Regions from separate parts of the Lactobacillus juensis genome, predicted to be linked through region 1. Evidence: riboswitches for the same ligand, from Rfam matches in the RefSeq annotation. Region 1 holds a riboswitch; the other holds the start of a gene.
What was found. Region 1 has a riboswitch for thiamine pyrophosphate ahead of AAA926_RS04105 (ECF transporter S component). Riboswitches for the same ligand answer to the same signal wherever they lie in the genome.
Positions count from the first base shown of each region.

Region 2: another riboswitch for thiamine pyrophosphate. It lies ahead of thiM (hydroxyethylthiazole kinase); the one in region 1 lies ahead of AAA926_RS04105 (ECF transporter S component).

Region 1 covers NZ_BTTS01000001.1:856,385-862,579, forward strand. The annotation lists gene AAA926_RS04075 (PTS system mannose/fructose/sorbose family transporter subunit IID) at 1-774, opposite strand, end outside; gene AAA926_RS04080 (PTS mannose/fructose/sorbose/N-acetylgalactosamine transporter subunit IIC) at 755-1,585, opposite strand; gene AAA926_RS04085 (PTS sugar transporter subunit IIB) at 1,599-2,069, opposite strand; gene AAA926_RS04090 (GntR family transcriptional regulator) at 2,084-2,773, opposite strand; gene AAA926_RS04095 (GntR family transcriptional regulator) at 2,776-3,495, opposite strand; gene udk (uridine kinase) at 3,784-4,425, shown strand; gene AAA926_RS04105 (ECF transporter S component) at 4,507-5,085, opposite strand; TPP riboswitch at 5,128-5,217, opposite strand; gene AAA926_RS04110 (M42 family metallopeptidase) at 5,285-6,195, opposite strand, start outside.
Region 2 covers NZ_BTTS01000002.1:229,642-235,836, forward strand. The annotation lists gene AAA926_RS05390 (dihydrofolate reductase family protein) at 1-19, shown strand, start outside; gene AAA926_RS05395 (LysR family transcriptional regulator) at 132-863, opposite strand; gene gap (type I glyceraldehyde-3-phosphate dehydrogenase) at 968-1,987, shown strand; gene thiE (thiamine phosphate synthase) at 2,090-2,755, opposite strand; gene thiD (bifunctional hydroxymethylpyrimidine kinase/phosphomethylpyrimidine kinase) at 2,766-3,569, opposite strand; gene thiM (hydroxyethylthiazole kinase) at 3,581-4,369, opposite strand; TPP riboswitch at 4,445-4,543, opposite strand; gene tenA (thiaminase II) at 4,759-5,418, shown strand; gene AAA926_RS05425 (hypothetical protein) at 5,909-6,195, shown strand, end outside.

The sequences.
Region 1 (6,195 bases):
CAGTAACAAAATATATTGTGATTTCCAGCCTTTTTTATCAAGCCAGAAAATAAAGAATGTGAATAGTAATGGTAAAATACCGGGAACAATGCCATCACAAATTTTTTGAACAGTAGTCGCTTCAGCACCACTACCAATTTTCAAAGGCATTTTCAACGTTACCATGGTTGCAACCATAGCTCCGACAACAGCAAGTCCTAAAACAGAAGCACCATAGGTTAATTTATCCATTAACCCAGTCTTTTGCACTTTATCAATAAATGATGAACCGATATTGTAGCCAATAAACAAACCGTAGTATCTAGTGATAATAGCTGGAATATTAAAAATCAATAAGAACAAAATTGGTCCTAAAATATTTCCTTGCATTGCTAGAGAAGTACCAATTCCCGTGGCAATAACCCTTAACGTACCCCAAAAGAATGAATCACCGATACCACTCAAAGGACCCATTAGTGCAACTTTAATGTTATTGATTGAAGCTGCATCAAAATCAGGATCAAGTTCGTTTTGCTCCTCCATTGCAATTGAGATACCTAAAGGAAAAGTACTGAGCCATGGCGTAACATTATAAAATTCCAAGTGCCGTTTATAGGCTTCTTTTAATTTTTCCTTGTTTTTGCCATAGATCTTTCGTAAAGCTGGAACCATGGAGTAGGCATAACCAAGATTCATTTGGCGTTCATAATTCCAAGCCCATTCCATCGTGAATGAGCGCCAGAATGTTTTCATTAAATCTTTTCTGGTGAGTAACTTAGAATTCTTCATCTTCATAATCTATGCCTCCATCATCTGAATCTTTTTCACTTGTATCATTAGAATTAGCAGCAGTATTTACTAACGGTTGACCTTTAAATGCGGAATAGCCAGTTAGAATAAGAGCCAAACATGCGCCGAAAATGGCTACGCCAGTTACCGATACTTTGAGATAGACTGCCAAGGCGAAACCAATAATAAAGAAAGTGACATTATTCTTGTTGACCATCATCTTAAGCAGCAAAGCAAAACCATACGCAGGTAAAAGTCCTGTGGCAATGCCCAAGCCATTAATAATAAACTGAGGAATAACGGCTAAAATTGCTTTAATTACTGGGCTACCTAGCACATAAGAAATGCCAACTACTAACCCTATTGGCAAGTTAACTGAGAAAAAGCCGCCCAGTACGTTCATCCGACTTACACCGCTACCATCAGCTTCTTCGGCATATTTATCAGCGCGGTGAACGAAGAACGGCAATATGAAAATAAAACACAAATTTTTGATTACCAAAACCAGGGATGCAATGGGAATGCCCAAGGTTAAAGCAACCCCAGTGCTCTTCCCCGCTCCGATGGCAAAAGCAGTTCCCAAAACACTACCGGAAATTATTTCTGGGGGAATTGCAGCACCAATAGAAAATGAACCTACAAAGGCTAACTCCAAAGTTGCCCCCATAATAATTCCTTGATGCAGGTTACCCAACACCAAGCCAGTTAGCGTACAGGTTACAAGTGGCCTTGACAGCATGGATGAACCAACAAAGTATTCACCATTACCCATCATCGCAATTAAAGCCAAAATAATTGCGGTTAAATATACATTCATTATTTACCTCCAATCATTTCTTATGAAATTCTTGTTTCTCATCATTTGGCACCTGCTGAATCCAGACATCTACTCCCTTTTGCTGCAACTGAGCTAATTCATTAGCTTCTTCTGCAGTTAAATTAATAGTTTTAGAGTAGTTTGCTGTTCCTTCTCTGGGCTTAGTGCCACCAAGATTAAGGCCAGTTATTTTGTCTCCAGTTCCCTTAATTAATTCAACAGCATCAGCAACCGATTCCACTACGATCAACATTTTATATTTATCTGTTACACCCGAATTAATTGCTTTAATACTGTCTGCTACAGATTTCATTACTAGCTTTGACTTTTCTGGTTTTGCCAATCTGATGGCCGACTTGCGAAAATCATCATGAGCAACATCATCATTTACTACAAATATTGTATTAACGTCTAAGCTATTAAACCAGGAAACAGCCACTTGTCCATGGACCAAGCGATGGTCAACTCGCACTAGTTTAATCATTTTTCTTTCCTCCATTAACTAAAATCTATTGAGTACCTTGTTTTTACAGCATCCTGCAGTCTGTACTCTAGGGCTACAATTTTACCTTGCCTAGTTGAAAACAGGTTCGTAATTTTAAACACAGGATCTTTTTCCTGGATATGAAATTGCTTGCTAATTTCTTCCGTTGCTTTAATTAACTGAAAGTCTTGGTAAACATCATCCGGCTTCTGGGTACCGGTATTGACTGCTTCAATTATTGACATTACTTTTAAGCAATTTGAATCAAATCCCGGAAAATTATCTAAAAGTAACAGTAAATGTTCGCAGGTAATTTCACCCTTAATTTCCGCTGTAAAAGAGATATCATATAACAATTCGTGTGAGCTCACATTAAAAACTGCAGCATAATATGAACCAACTAGCCTTAGATAAGTATCCTTAAATTTTATTTTGTCCGATGACTCCAAATATAACGGCTTAATAATGCCAGTCATTTCCAAAATATTTTGTTTTGAAATTATTGGAGCAACAAATAAACCACTTCCTTTTTTACGCACAACTTTATTTTCAGCTACTAATTTATTAACAGCCTTTCTAATTGTGGTTCTACTAACATCATATTTTTTTTGCAATTCAGCTTCATTTGGCAGCGTGCTGCCGGGCGGATAACCGCCATTATTGATTCTTTGAGCCAAATCAGCATATATATCTTTAAAAAGCAAAACTAATCCTCTTGATAATCATAAATATTATTGGCATTAAAATGATATTTAAATTTATTTCCTAATAAATATTGGGTAGTACTCTCAATTGGCAGATCATCGTCTTGATAATTAAAGCTGTTTACCTGATAAAGGGGAGTCCCCTTTTTGACCCGCAATAGACTGCCTATTTTTTTATCAGCCAAAAAGCAACAGATACTCTCCCTACCATAGGTTGGCCTGATTTGATATTCTTTTTCCAATACTTCATAAAGTGACTTATTGGTAAAATCAATATTAGCCATTTTGGTAAAATCTGTTTGATTAAAATATGTTATTTCATAGGTTAAAGGAATATCTTTGACAAACCTAACTCGTGCAATTTTGATAACCTGTCCTTCAGGTGCATTAAAAAAATCCTTTAATCTCCCAGGCATTTTTTCAATGGTAGTTGCCAAGTGCTTAATTTTGACAGTTTTATTCCTAAGTTCAGTTGTCATTGAGTCCATGCCCAGCATATTAATGTCAATTTTCTTGTTAGAAATTATTCCCGCCCGTTCTTTGGCTTGTATTTGACCTTCATTTTTCAGCCTGTCTAAAGCATGTTTAACTGCATTACGACTAACTTGCAATTTTTCTGAGATTTCCCGTTGGGAGGGTAATTCACTCACCTTTTTAAAGTGAATTAAAAATTCTAAGTACTCTTGTACTTGTACTGCAGCAGTTCTTTCTTTAAATTCCATGATATCTTCTTCATTCTGGTATCATTATCTTATTTTATTGCTTCTTTTTTTAAAAATTTCCCATTTCAATGGGCTATAATCAAGGCAATTTATATTTAAAAATATATCTTCATTAATTTTGGTACCAGACTTATAGTAATCGCTTCCACTTACCTTGTCAATGGTTTTTTATTTATTTCGCATTCTTTATCTACTTGAGGGCGTTTTAATAGTAGAATTTGCCTTAACTGTTGGTAATTAACTGCAAAGTAAAGTAAAATATTTAAGGATTAAAAAAGGAGTGGCATAATGTCGAGACTAGAAAGGCCTGTCGTGATCGGTATTACTGGTGGCTCAGGCAGTGGAAAAACCACAATTGCTCAAAAAATTGTTGCACAAATGCAAGAAAACGAACATGTCCTGATTATGACGCAGGATTCTTACTATAAAGATAATACCGGTATCCCCATGGCTAAAAGAATGAAGATCAATTATGATCATCCCGATGCCTTTGATGTACCTTTACTAGAAAAGCAACTGCTTGATTTACTGGCATACAAGCCAATTGAGATGCCTGTTTATGATTTCAAGGAGCATACACGCAGCCAAAAAACAATTCACAAGGAGCCTGCCGATATCATTATCCTTGAAGGAATTCTGGTTTTAGCTAACAAAGAGATTCGCGATTTAATGGATATCAAAGTATACGTTGACACAGACGACGATATTCGTTTTATTAGGCGTTTAGAACGGGACTTAAATGAAAGGGGCCGCTCTATTGAATCTGTAATTGACCAGTATCTGAGTACCGTTAAGCCAATGTATCATCAGTTTATTGAACCGACTAAGCGTTATGCTGACATCATTGTTCCAGAAGGAGGCAAAAATGATGTGGCTATTGATATGCTGACTACTAAAGTTCATTCTATTTTAAGTAAAAAAGAGCAATAAAAAAGGAGTAAACGCACTGAGCCCCAAAAGCTTGACAACTTTTGGGGTTCAGTACAAAGTGCATTACTCCTTTTTACGTATTTAATCAACTTTAGGCTTCAAGGCATTGTCAAATAAATTAGTAATTAACTTCACTAAAACGCCATCGAAAACTAAAGCAGAAATGATGTTAGTAATAAACATCACAATTTGAACCTGCATACTGAATTTACTCCAACCATATAAAATATATGAAGGAATAAAACAGCCAAATGAAGCAAAGAATGCACCAGTTAATACGCTTTTCCAAGTGAATTTTTGGTAACGTTCTTTCTTAGGAAAAAAGCCAATTTCATTAGTGGCACCTTGAATGACTCCTGAAAGAATGGTAGTAGCTCCCCACTGTCCACCGATTGCCATTTCAACGACAGAAGCAAGTAATTCACCGATTGTTCCAGAGCCGGCTGTGGGAACAAAGTACATTGCCAGTGGTCCCGCCATAAGCCATAAGCCAGAAAACACAGTGTCTGTTACCGGCGCAAAACCTGTGGGTACCAAGAGCATCTTAACTAAATTAAAAGCCCAGTTAAAACCATAGGTATAAATTACACCCATAATGATACCAATCAGTGCAATTAAAATAATTGACTTCACATTCCATTTTGAAGATCTTGTAAACATAAAAATACTCCTAACTTTATAAGTCATTAGGAGCATCTTTTGTAACTAAATTTAACACTTCCCTAACGCAGGTATTGTCCCGTTCAGGTTCAGAGGGTATTTCTCAGCTATTTGGCACCCCTAGTGACTGATATTCATTTTTTACTAGTATATCACATTTTAACTAGTTTTTCTGCATTATTCAAAAGAACAATTATTTTTAAAACTGACTAAAACTCACTAACTTATCTTTAGTAAGATCACGAATAATAGCAAGTGTCAGATCTACGGATGCTTTAAAGTCAGAATAAGCGCTAAAGCAATACGGCGAATGTTCATAACGCACTGGGATGCCAATCACAATAGTAGGTGCTCCGTTTTCATAATATATGGCAGCACCATCCTGGCCACCACCAGTACGAACCGAACGAGTATATGGTATATGATTCTTATCAGCTAAATCACAGGCATATTGCTGGAATTTAGGATTAGGCAAAAAGGAAGTATCCATGTCACGGAGCATTGGTCCTCGCTTTAACCCTGTTTGTGATAGCCATTCTGGAGTAAAGGTATCATCAGCAGGACATGATTCCAAAACGATAGCTAAATCAGGTTTTACGGCTCTAGCTGTAACATATGCACCCCGCAAACCAACTTCTTCCTGACTTGAAAGTGCAGCCACAACGTTAAAATCGCATTGTTCGCCCTTTAAATTGTCTAGGACATCTGCCATAGCAGCTGCGCCAAAACGATCATCAAAATCTTTGCCAAAGAATAAGCCACTTTTGTCGTTGTATTCACATTTGACATCAACAAAAATTGGACAGCCAGTATCAATTTGATAGTCATTAATAGTTTCAGCTCGAGAACCGGAGCCAACATCAATAGACATATCGGCTACATCTGGTACATTATTTTTTTCAGCTGCTGTCATAAAGTGCGGGGGTTTAGTTGCAACTACTCCAGGCACATACTCCCCTGCACGATTTTTTATTTTGACGCGTAAAGCAGGGATATTGTACTTGACCCAGCCACCCAATGGTACGAATTTAATCATTCCATTAGGCCGAACAGCCTGTGTAATAAAGCCAACAGAGTCAGAATGAGCATCTAATTGAATTACCGGTTGAT
Region 2 (6,195 bases), on a different contig from region 1:
GTTTAAGAAACAAAGTTAGTTTCTCTTAATACTATAAAATTGGTTAATTCAGAGTATCAAGTTGGAAACGGTTTGCTACTTTTAATTTTGCCAAAATTTTAACCAACGAATAATGGCATCTTTTTACTTGTTTATAATTGATAGCGGTAAAAATAATAGGGGATATTCCAGCTATGCGAATCAGCTGCAACTAAATCATCATTCATTAAGTATTTAGGCAATAATGCAGTTGCCTGGCCTTTTTTGACTAGCTCTAAAATCATTTCCAGTGAATCAATTTCAGTGACGCTGTTTTTATTCTGCGTTAATTTGAGAGTCAAGTTACGAAACGGACAATTTATGTCTGCGTTTATGGCAACCGGTACTCTTTTATTTTCCTGCTTTTTGCCTTTTAAAAAACAGGCTTGTAAATGGCTTTTCTTGATTAACGAATATTGGGGTAAAGTGATCGGAGTAAAGGCCCAGACCATGTCATAGGGATGCTTAGTCAATAATTCTTGAATTTCATTAGTACTTTTAATGATGACTTCATATTGATCAAGTGCAAACTGTTTCTTTTGGGTAATAATATAGCCAAAAAGCAACTCAGAGATTAAAACTTTTGGTTTGTTACTGGTTAAATCGTCTTTTAAATCTTGATAGTTTTGTAGTGCTTTAGTCGCAAAATGATACATTTTTTGCCCATTTTTAGTTGGTCTGACTCCTAAATTAGAACGCACGAAAAGTGGCGTTTTCAGTTCTCGCTCCATTGTTTTGAGCCTGGCCGTAATATTGGATTGAGTGTAGCCCAATTTCAATGCCGCTTTATTCAGTGATCTAGTTTCATAAATTGTTTGGTAAATATATAAATCGTTAAAATTCATAATACTCCATATCATTAAAAGTGATAACCCTATTACAATCTCGGATTATGCAGAGTGAATTTGTTTTAATATACTAATTTTGTAATCTAAAGGGGGAACTTATTATGACTACAAAAATTGGTATTAATGGTTTTGGTCGCATTGGTCGGCTTGCTTTACGGCGAATTTATGAAGTGGCCAGTGATGACATCGAAATTGTCGCAATCAACGACTTAACCTCACCAGCTATGTTAGCACACTTATTAAAATATGATACTGCGCATGGTCAATTTAATCATGAAGTAACTGCTACAACTAATAGTATTGTAATTGATGGTAAAAATATTCCGGTTTATGCGGAAAAAGATGCCAGTCAAATTCCGTGGGTTAAAAACGATGGAGTTAAAATAGTACTTGAATGCACTGGATTTTATACTTCAACTGCAAAATCCCAAGCTCACCTTGATGCCGGTGTTAAAAGAGTATTAATTTCTGCTCCTGCAGGCAATATGAAAACTATTGTTTATAGCGTAAATGATGATCAATTAACTGACTCTGATCAAATTATTTCCGCAGGCTCATGTACCACTAATTGTTTAGCACCATTAGCACAGGCAATGAACGATGAATTTGGCATTCAGGTGGGAATTATGTCTACAACGCATGCCTATACTGCTTCACAAATGTTACAAGATGGACCTGATCGTGGTGGCAATGTCCGTAATGCCCGTGCTGCAGTTGCTAACGTTATTCCGCATTCAACTGGAGCAGCTAAAGCTATTGGACTAGTTATACCTGAACTGGATGGCAAACTTACGGGTATTGCTCAACGAGTCCCTGTTATTTCTGGTTCTATTACTGAACTAGCTGCCGTTTTAAGAGAAAAAGTTACAGCTGAAGAATTTAACGCTAGAATTAAAAAGCATACTGAAGGCAATGCTTCTTTTGGCTATAATGACGACCAAATTGTGTCATCAGATATTATTGGCACTGAATTTGGTTCGGTATTTGATCCAACTCTCACCCAAGTTGAAACTGGAGATAATGGGGTACAACTAGTCAAGGGTTACGCCTGGTATGATAATGAGTCCGGCTTTGTAGCCCAAATGATCAGAACACTGCAAAAGATTGCCCAGCTAAGTTAATTCCAAAAATTAACTGATATTTTTATCAATTTATAACTGTTTATCATCAATAAAAAAATGGTTCTGCCAAGTGCAGAATCATTTTTTTGTTTTTAAAATATACTAGTCATTTTTCACCCATGGCGCTGTGAGCATTTGACTAACGGTTTGCTTAATATCATTGCTTTGAGCAATCAAAGAAATTACCGCAGCTCCAGCTGCTTTAGTTTTAGCAATTGCTTCTAAGTCGCTAGCGGTAATCCCACCAATAGCAACAATTGGCCGGGTTGTGCTTTTGACCAGTTTGCTTAAGCCGGCAATACCAATTTCGGGGTCGGCATCACTTTTAGATTGGGTGGCATAAATTGGGCCACTGCCATAATAATCAATTCCGCTAATTTTATTGGCTTGCTCAACTTGAGCTAAATTCGAGCAGGAATAGCCGATAATCATTTGAGCGCCAACTTCTTTAATGACCTGTCTGATTTCTTCATCGCTTTGACCAACATGAACGCCTTCGGCATGAACTTGTTGTGCAAGCTGAACATCATCGTCAATGAAGAAGGGCACGTGATACGCATAACACAATTGGTGTAGCTTTTGTGCCATGGGGAGTCTTTCAGCTTCACTTAAAGTTGAATTAGGTCCCTTATCTCGAAATTGAAAAGCAGTAATACCTGCAGCAAGTGCTTCTTCGACTATGCCCGGTAAAGTTTTACCTTCTGGAACGTCTTGACTGCCACAAATAAAGTAAGCATGTAAAAAATCAGTGTTAAAGTCTTTCATTATTTCTCCTAAATTACTGAGCCCAATGATTTAAAGGACCGTGACCATGACCAACTTGAATAGTTTCCTTAATAGTTTTGGTAACGTACTTTTTAGCAATTTTAATTGCTGACGGTAAACTTTGACCTAAAGCCAGTTGAGCTGTAATTGCTGCAGCTAAGGTGTCACCTGTACCGTGAGTGCGCTCGGTATGTATTCTGGAACTGCTGACCCAAAGATCGGAACCATCAGCAAATAAAGCATAATCTTTTACTTGTTCGCTACTTGCATGACCGCCTTTAATTAGCACATTTTTAACTCCCATATCTTGTAATTTATGAGCTAATTCTGGATATTGGGCTTGATCTTGTACCTTGATATCAGTTAAAGTCTCCGCTTCTGGCAAGTTGGGTGTTATTAGATCGGCTAAAGGCAGCAGCTCGTTCTTAACGGTGGCGACAGCATCTTGACTTAATAATGGTGCGCCCCCCTTAGCAATCATCACTGGATCTATGGTAATAGGACCAAAGTCATACTTTTGCAAATTAAGTGCAACTTGGTGAACGTGATCTGCATCGCCCAACATTCCTGTTTTACAAGCACGGATGTGGAAATCTTCTGCCAAAGAGGCGAATTGGGCATCGATCATTTCTAAAGGCAGTAAAAAAGATTTCTGGACGCCCAAAGTGTTTTGTGCTGTCACTGCTACTACAACAGCTGTACCAAATACTTTTTGCATTTGAAAAGTTTTTAAATCAGCCATGATTCCGGCACCTCCACCTGAATCTGTGCCGGCAATAGTTAAAACCTGGGGAAAAGAATTAATTTTTTCAGTCATCATAAAGTTCCTTAATCAAAATCAGCAATTCGTTCAATATCAGCAACTTTTACTTTATACAAATAATCCATGAGATACATGCCAAAAGTAGCGGGCCCGACATTAGGGTGATCTTGAACTACTAATTGACCAGCGCAACTGAAAACTAAAGCACCTATTTGAGCTGCTTCAAAAGGATCGTCAGCAACTGCTGTAAAAGCTGTGACAATACTGGTTAACATATCTCCTGAGCCGACATGAGTTTTAAAAAGGGGTGAGCCGTTATGAACATGGGCTATTCTTTTACCGTCGCTTATTGTGTCTGTAGGCCCGCTCGCAATGACTGTGCAACGATATTTTTGAGCAGTTTTTGCAGTAATTTCATCAATATCACCAGAACCAGAGCCTGCATCAATCCCCTTTGAGCTCCAATCAAAGCCACCTAAGGCAGCTATCTCACCAATATTGCCCCGAATAATACTAGTATGAAAATCCCATAATAATTTTTCTGTGATTTTATAACGGTACTCCACGCTGCCAACGGCAACGGGATCAAATACTATGGGTTTATTATATTGGCGCGCTAAATCCTCCACTTTTTTAATGTGGTTAATTTGCTGCTTGGTTAAGCAGCCAATATTAACTGCCACGGCGGAAGCCATCCGCACAATTTCTTCAGCTTCAGCGATTTCATTACTCATAATTGGTGAAGCACCAATAGCATTAACAGCATTGGCCACGTCTTGAACTGTTACAAAATTAGCAATATTGAAAATAACCGGGTTTTCTGCTCGCAATTTGTCTAATAATTTTAACTGCATTTTATTACTCCTAATTTAATATCCTTAAAATTTTTGACTAATAAAAAAACTTTGGCATATGGAAATGCCAAAGCTTAAGCAGTTTTGACACGTTCCTACGCAAGTATTAACTTACAGGTTCAAAGGGTCTGAAAAATTTTCATCTCAGCCAAAAAGGCACCCCTCGTGTTATCGCTTACAATTATAACGGAATTTATTACTGATTACAATAGTAGGTTGATAAAGTTGATATCTGTTTACGCTATATATGCTGGTACTTTGACTGTTATTAAAAAATTGTGCATAACAGTCAAAAACAGTATAGTGGTTAGAGTTTATCTTTAGTAAAATGTAATTAGTAATAATTAACTGTCATTTTACAATATTATTTAACTCGAAGGAGAATATTCATGAATTTTACGGATCGACTGCACGAAGCGGGGAAGGCATTGTGGCATGAAAGTATGGTGCATCCCTTTATAAAGGAGTTACAAAGTGGCGAACTCCCAATTGCAACTTTTAAATTTTATCTGTTGCAGGATCGCTATTATTTAAGAGAATTCAGCAAGTTGCATAAATTAATTGCGGCAAAAACGGATAATCAGGAAGTAAAGGAATTTTTACTGGCAGGGGCACAAGACTTGAAAGATGTCGAAATATCAGTGCGAGGCCATTTTTTTGAAGAATTAAACATAACTGCGACTGAAATTGCTGAAACTCCGGTGGCGCCAACAGCTTATAACTACGTTAACCATATGCATATGACATTAAATCGATCTGGTGTTAAACCAGCGGTTGCAGCACTTTTACCATGTTACTGGCTCTATCAGGAAATTGGCCAAAAAATGGCAGAAAAGGGCTCACCGGTTTCTTATTATCAGGAATGGATTGATACTTATGATGGCGAATGGTATGGCGCCAACGTAGCAAAAATGTTGCATTTAACCAATTCTTTGGCTGAAAGTGCGACTAATGAAGAACTTGAGCAAATGCAAACTGCGTTTGTGCGCAGCAGCTATTATGAATTGCAGTTTTGGCAGATGGCTTATGAAAAGCAAGATTGGAAGTAACTTCTGTAAAAACCGCTTTTATTTTATTCTTACTTGTCTTTAGTCAATTTCATAATAAAATTTTGATATTGGACAATGTAATTATTGTTCAAAGTCCCAGGAAAGTGTGCAACTTGGAGAAAATAAGATATATTTATTTTATAATAATGTAGATTTACCTAGTACTGTTAATGGTGATTTAGGAATTTCTAAAATGTGGGTTACTAGTGGCAGCATATATTATGCACTAAAAGCAACTAATCTTAAACCTGTATTTCTAGTCTATAATTGGTCTGGAGAGCTAACAATGCACTACTATGCTAGTGGAAGCAAAAAAGCAAGAACCGTCAGTTATAGAGCTCGCGGTATAGGCCGATGCCAAACTTAGTCGCAATATTCTTATTCTTGCATTCGTAGATGACATGGCTATGCCACTTTAAGCGGTAAAATTGATTGCTTCATAGGAGATATAATGTTTCCGAGCACCGCCTTTTAAATGAGAATAATAAAAATGAATGATGAACAATTTTTTAAATTAAGAAAGATACTAGATTTTTTTAAAAAACAAGCTCCGACAGCTATTATCGAAGAGAATGTAAATAGCGTTGAAAATTTTAAAACAGAATCTGCTGCTGAGTATAATAGGGCAAAAAGTTATCTTGGCGAAAATAATAATTCGTTTAAATCCTTTCATGTAAGTGTGGATTCCGCAAAAGATTTCTTGTGTTTATTGAATTTACTGGGTGCAATACATGCAAATTTTAATATACGTTCAAAGCCTTTTATAATAGAAGGAGA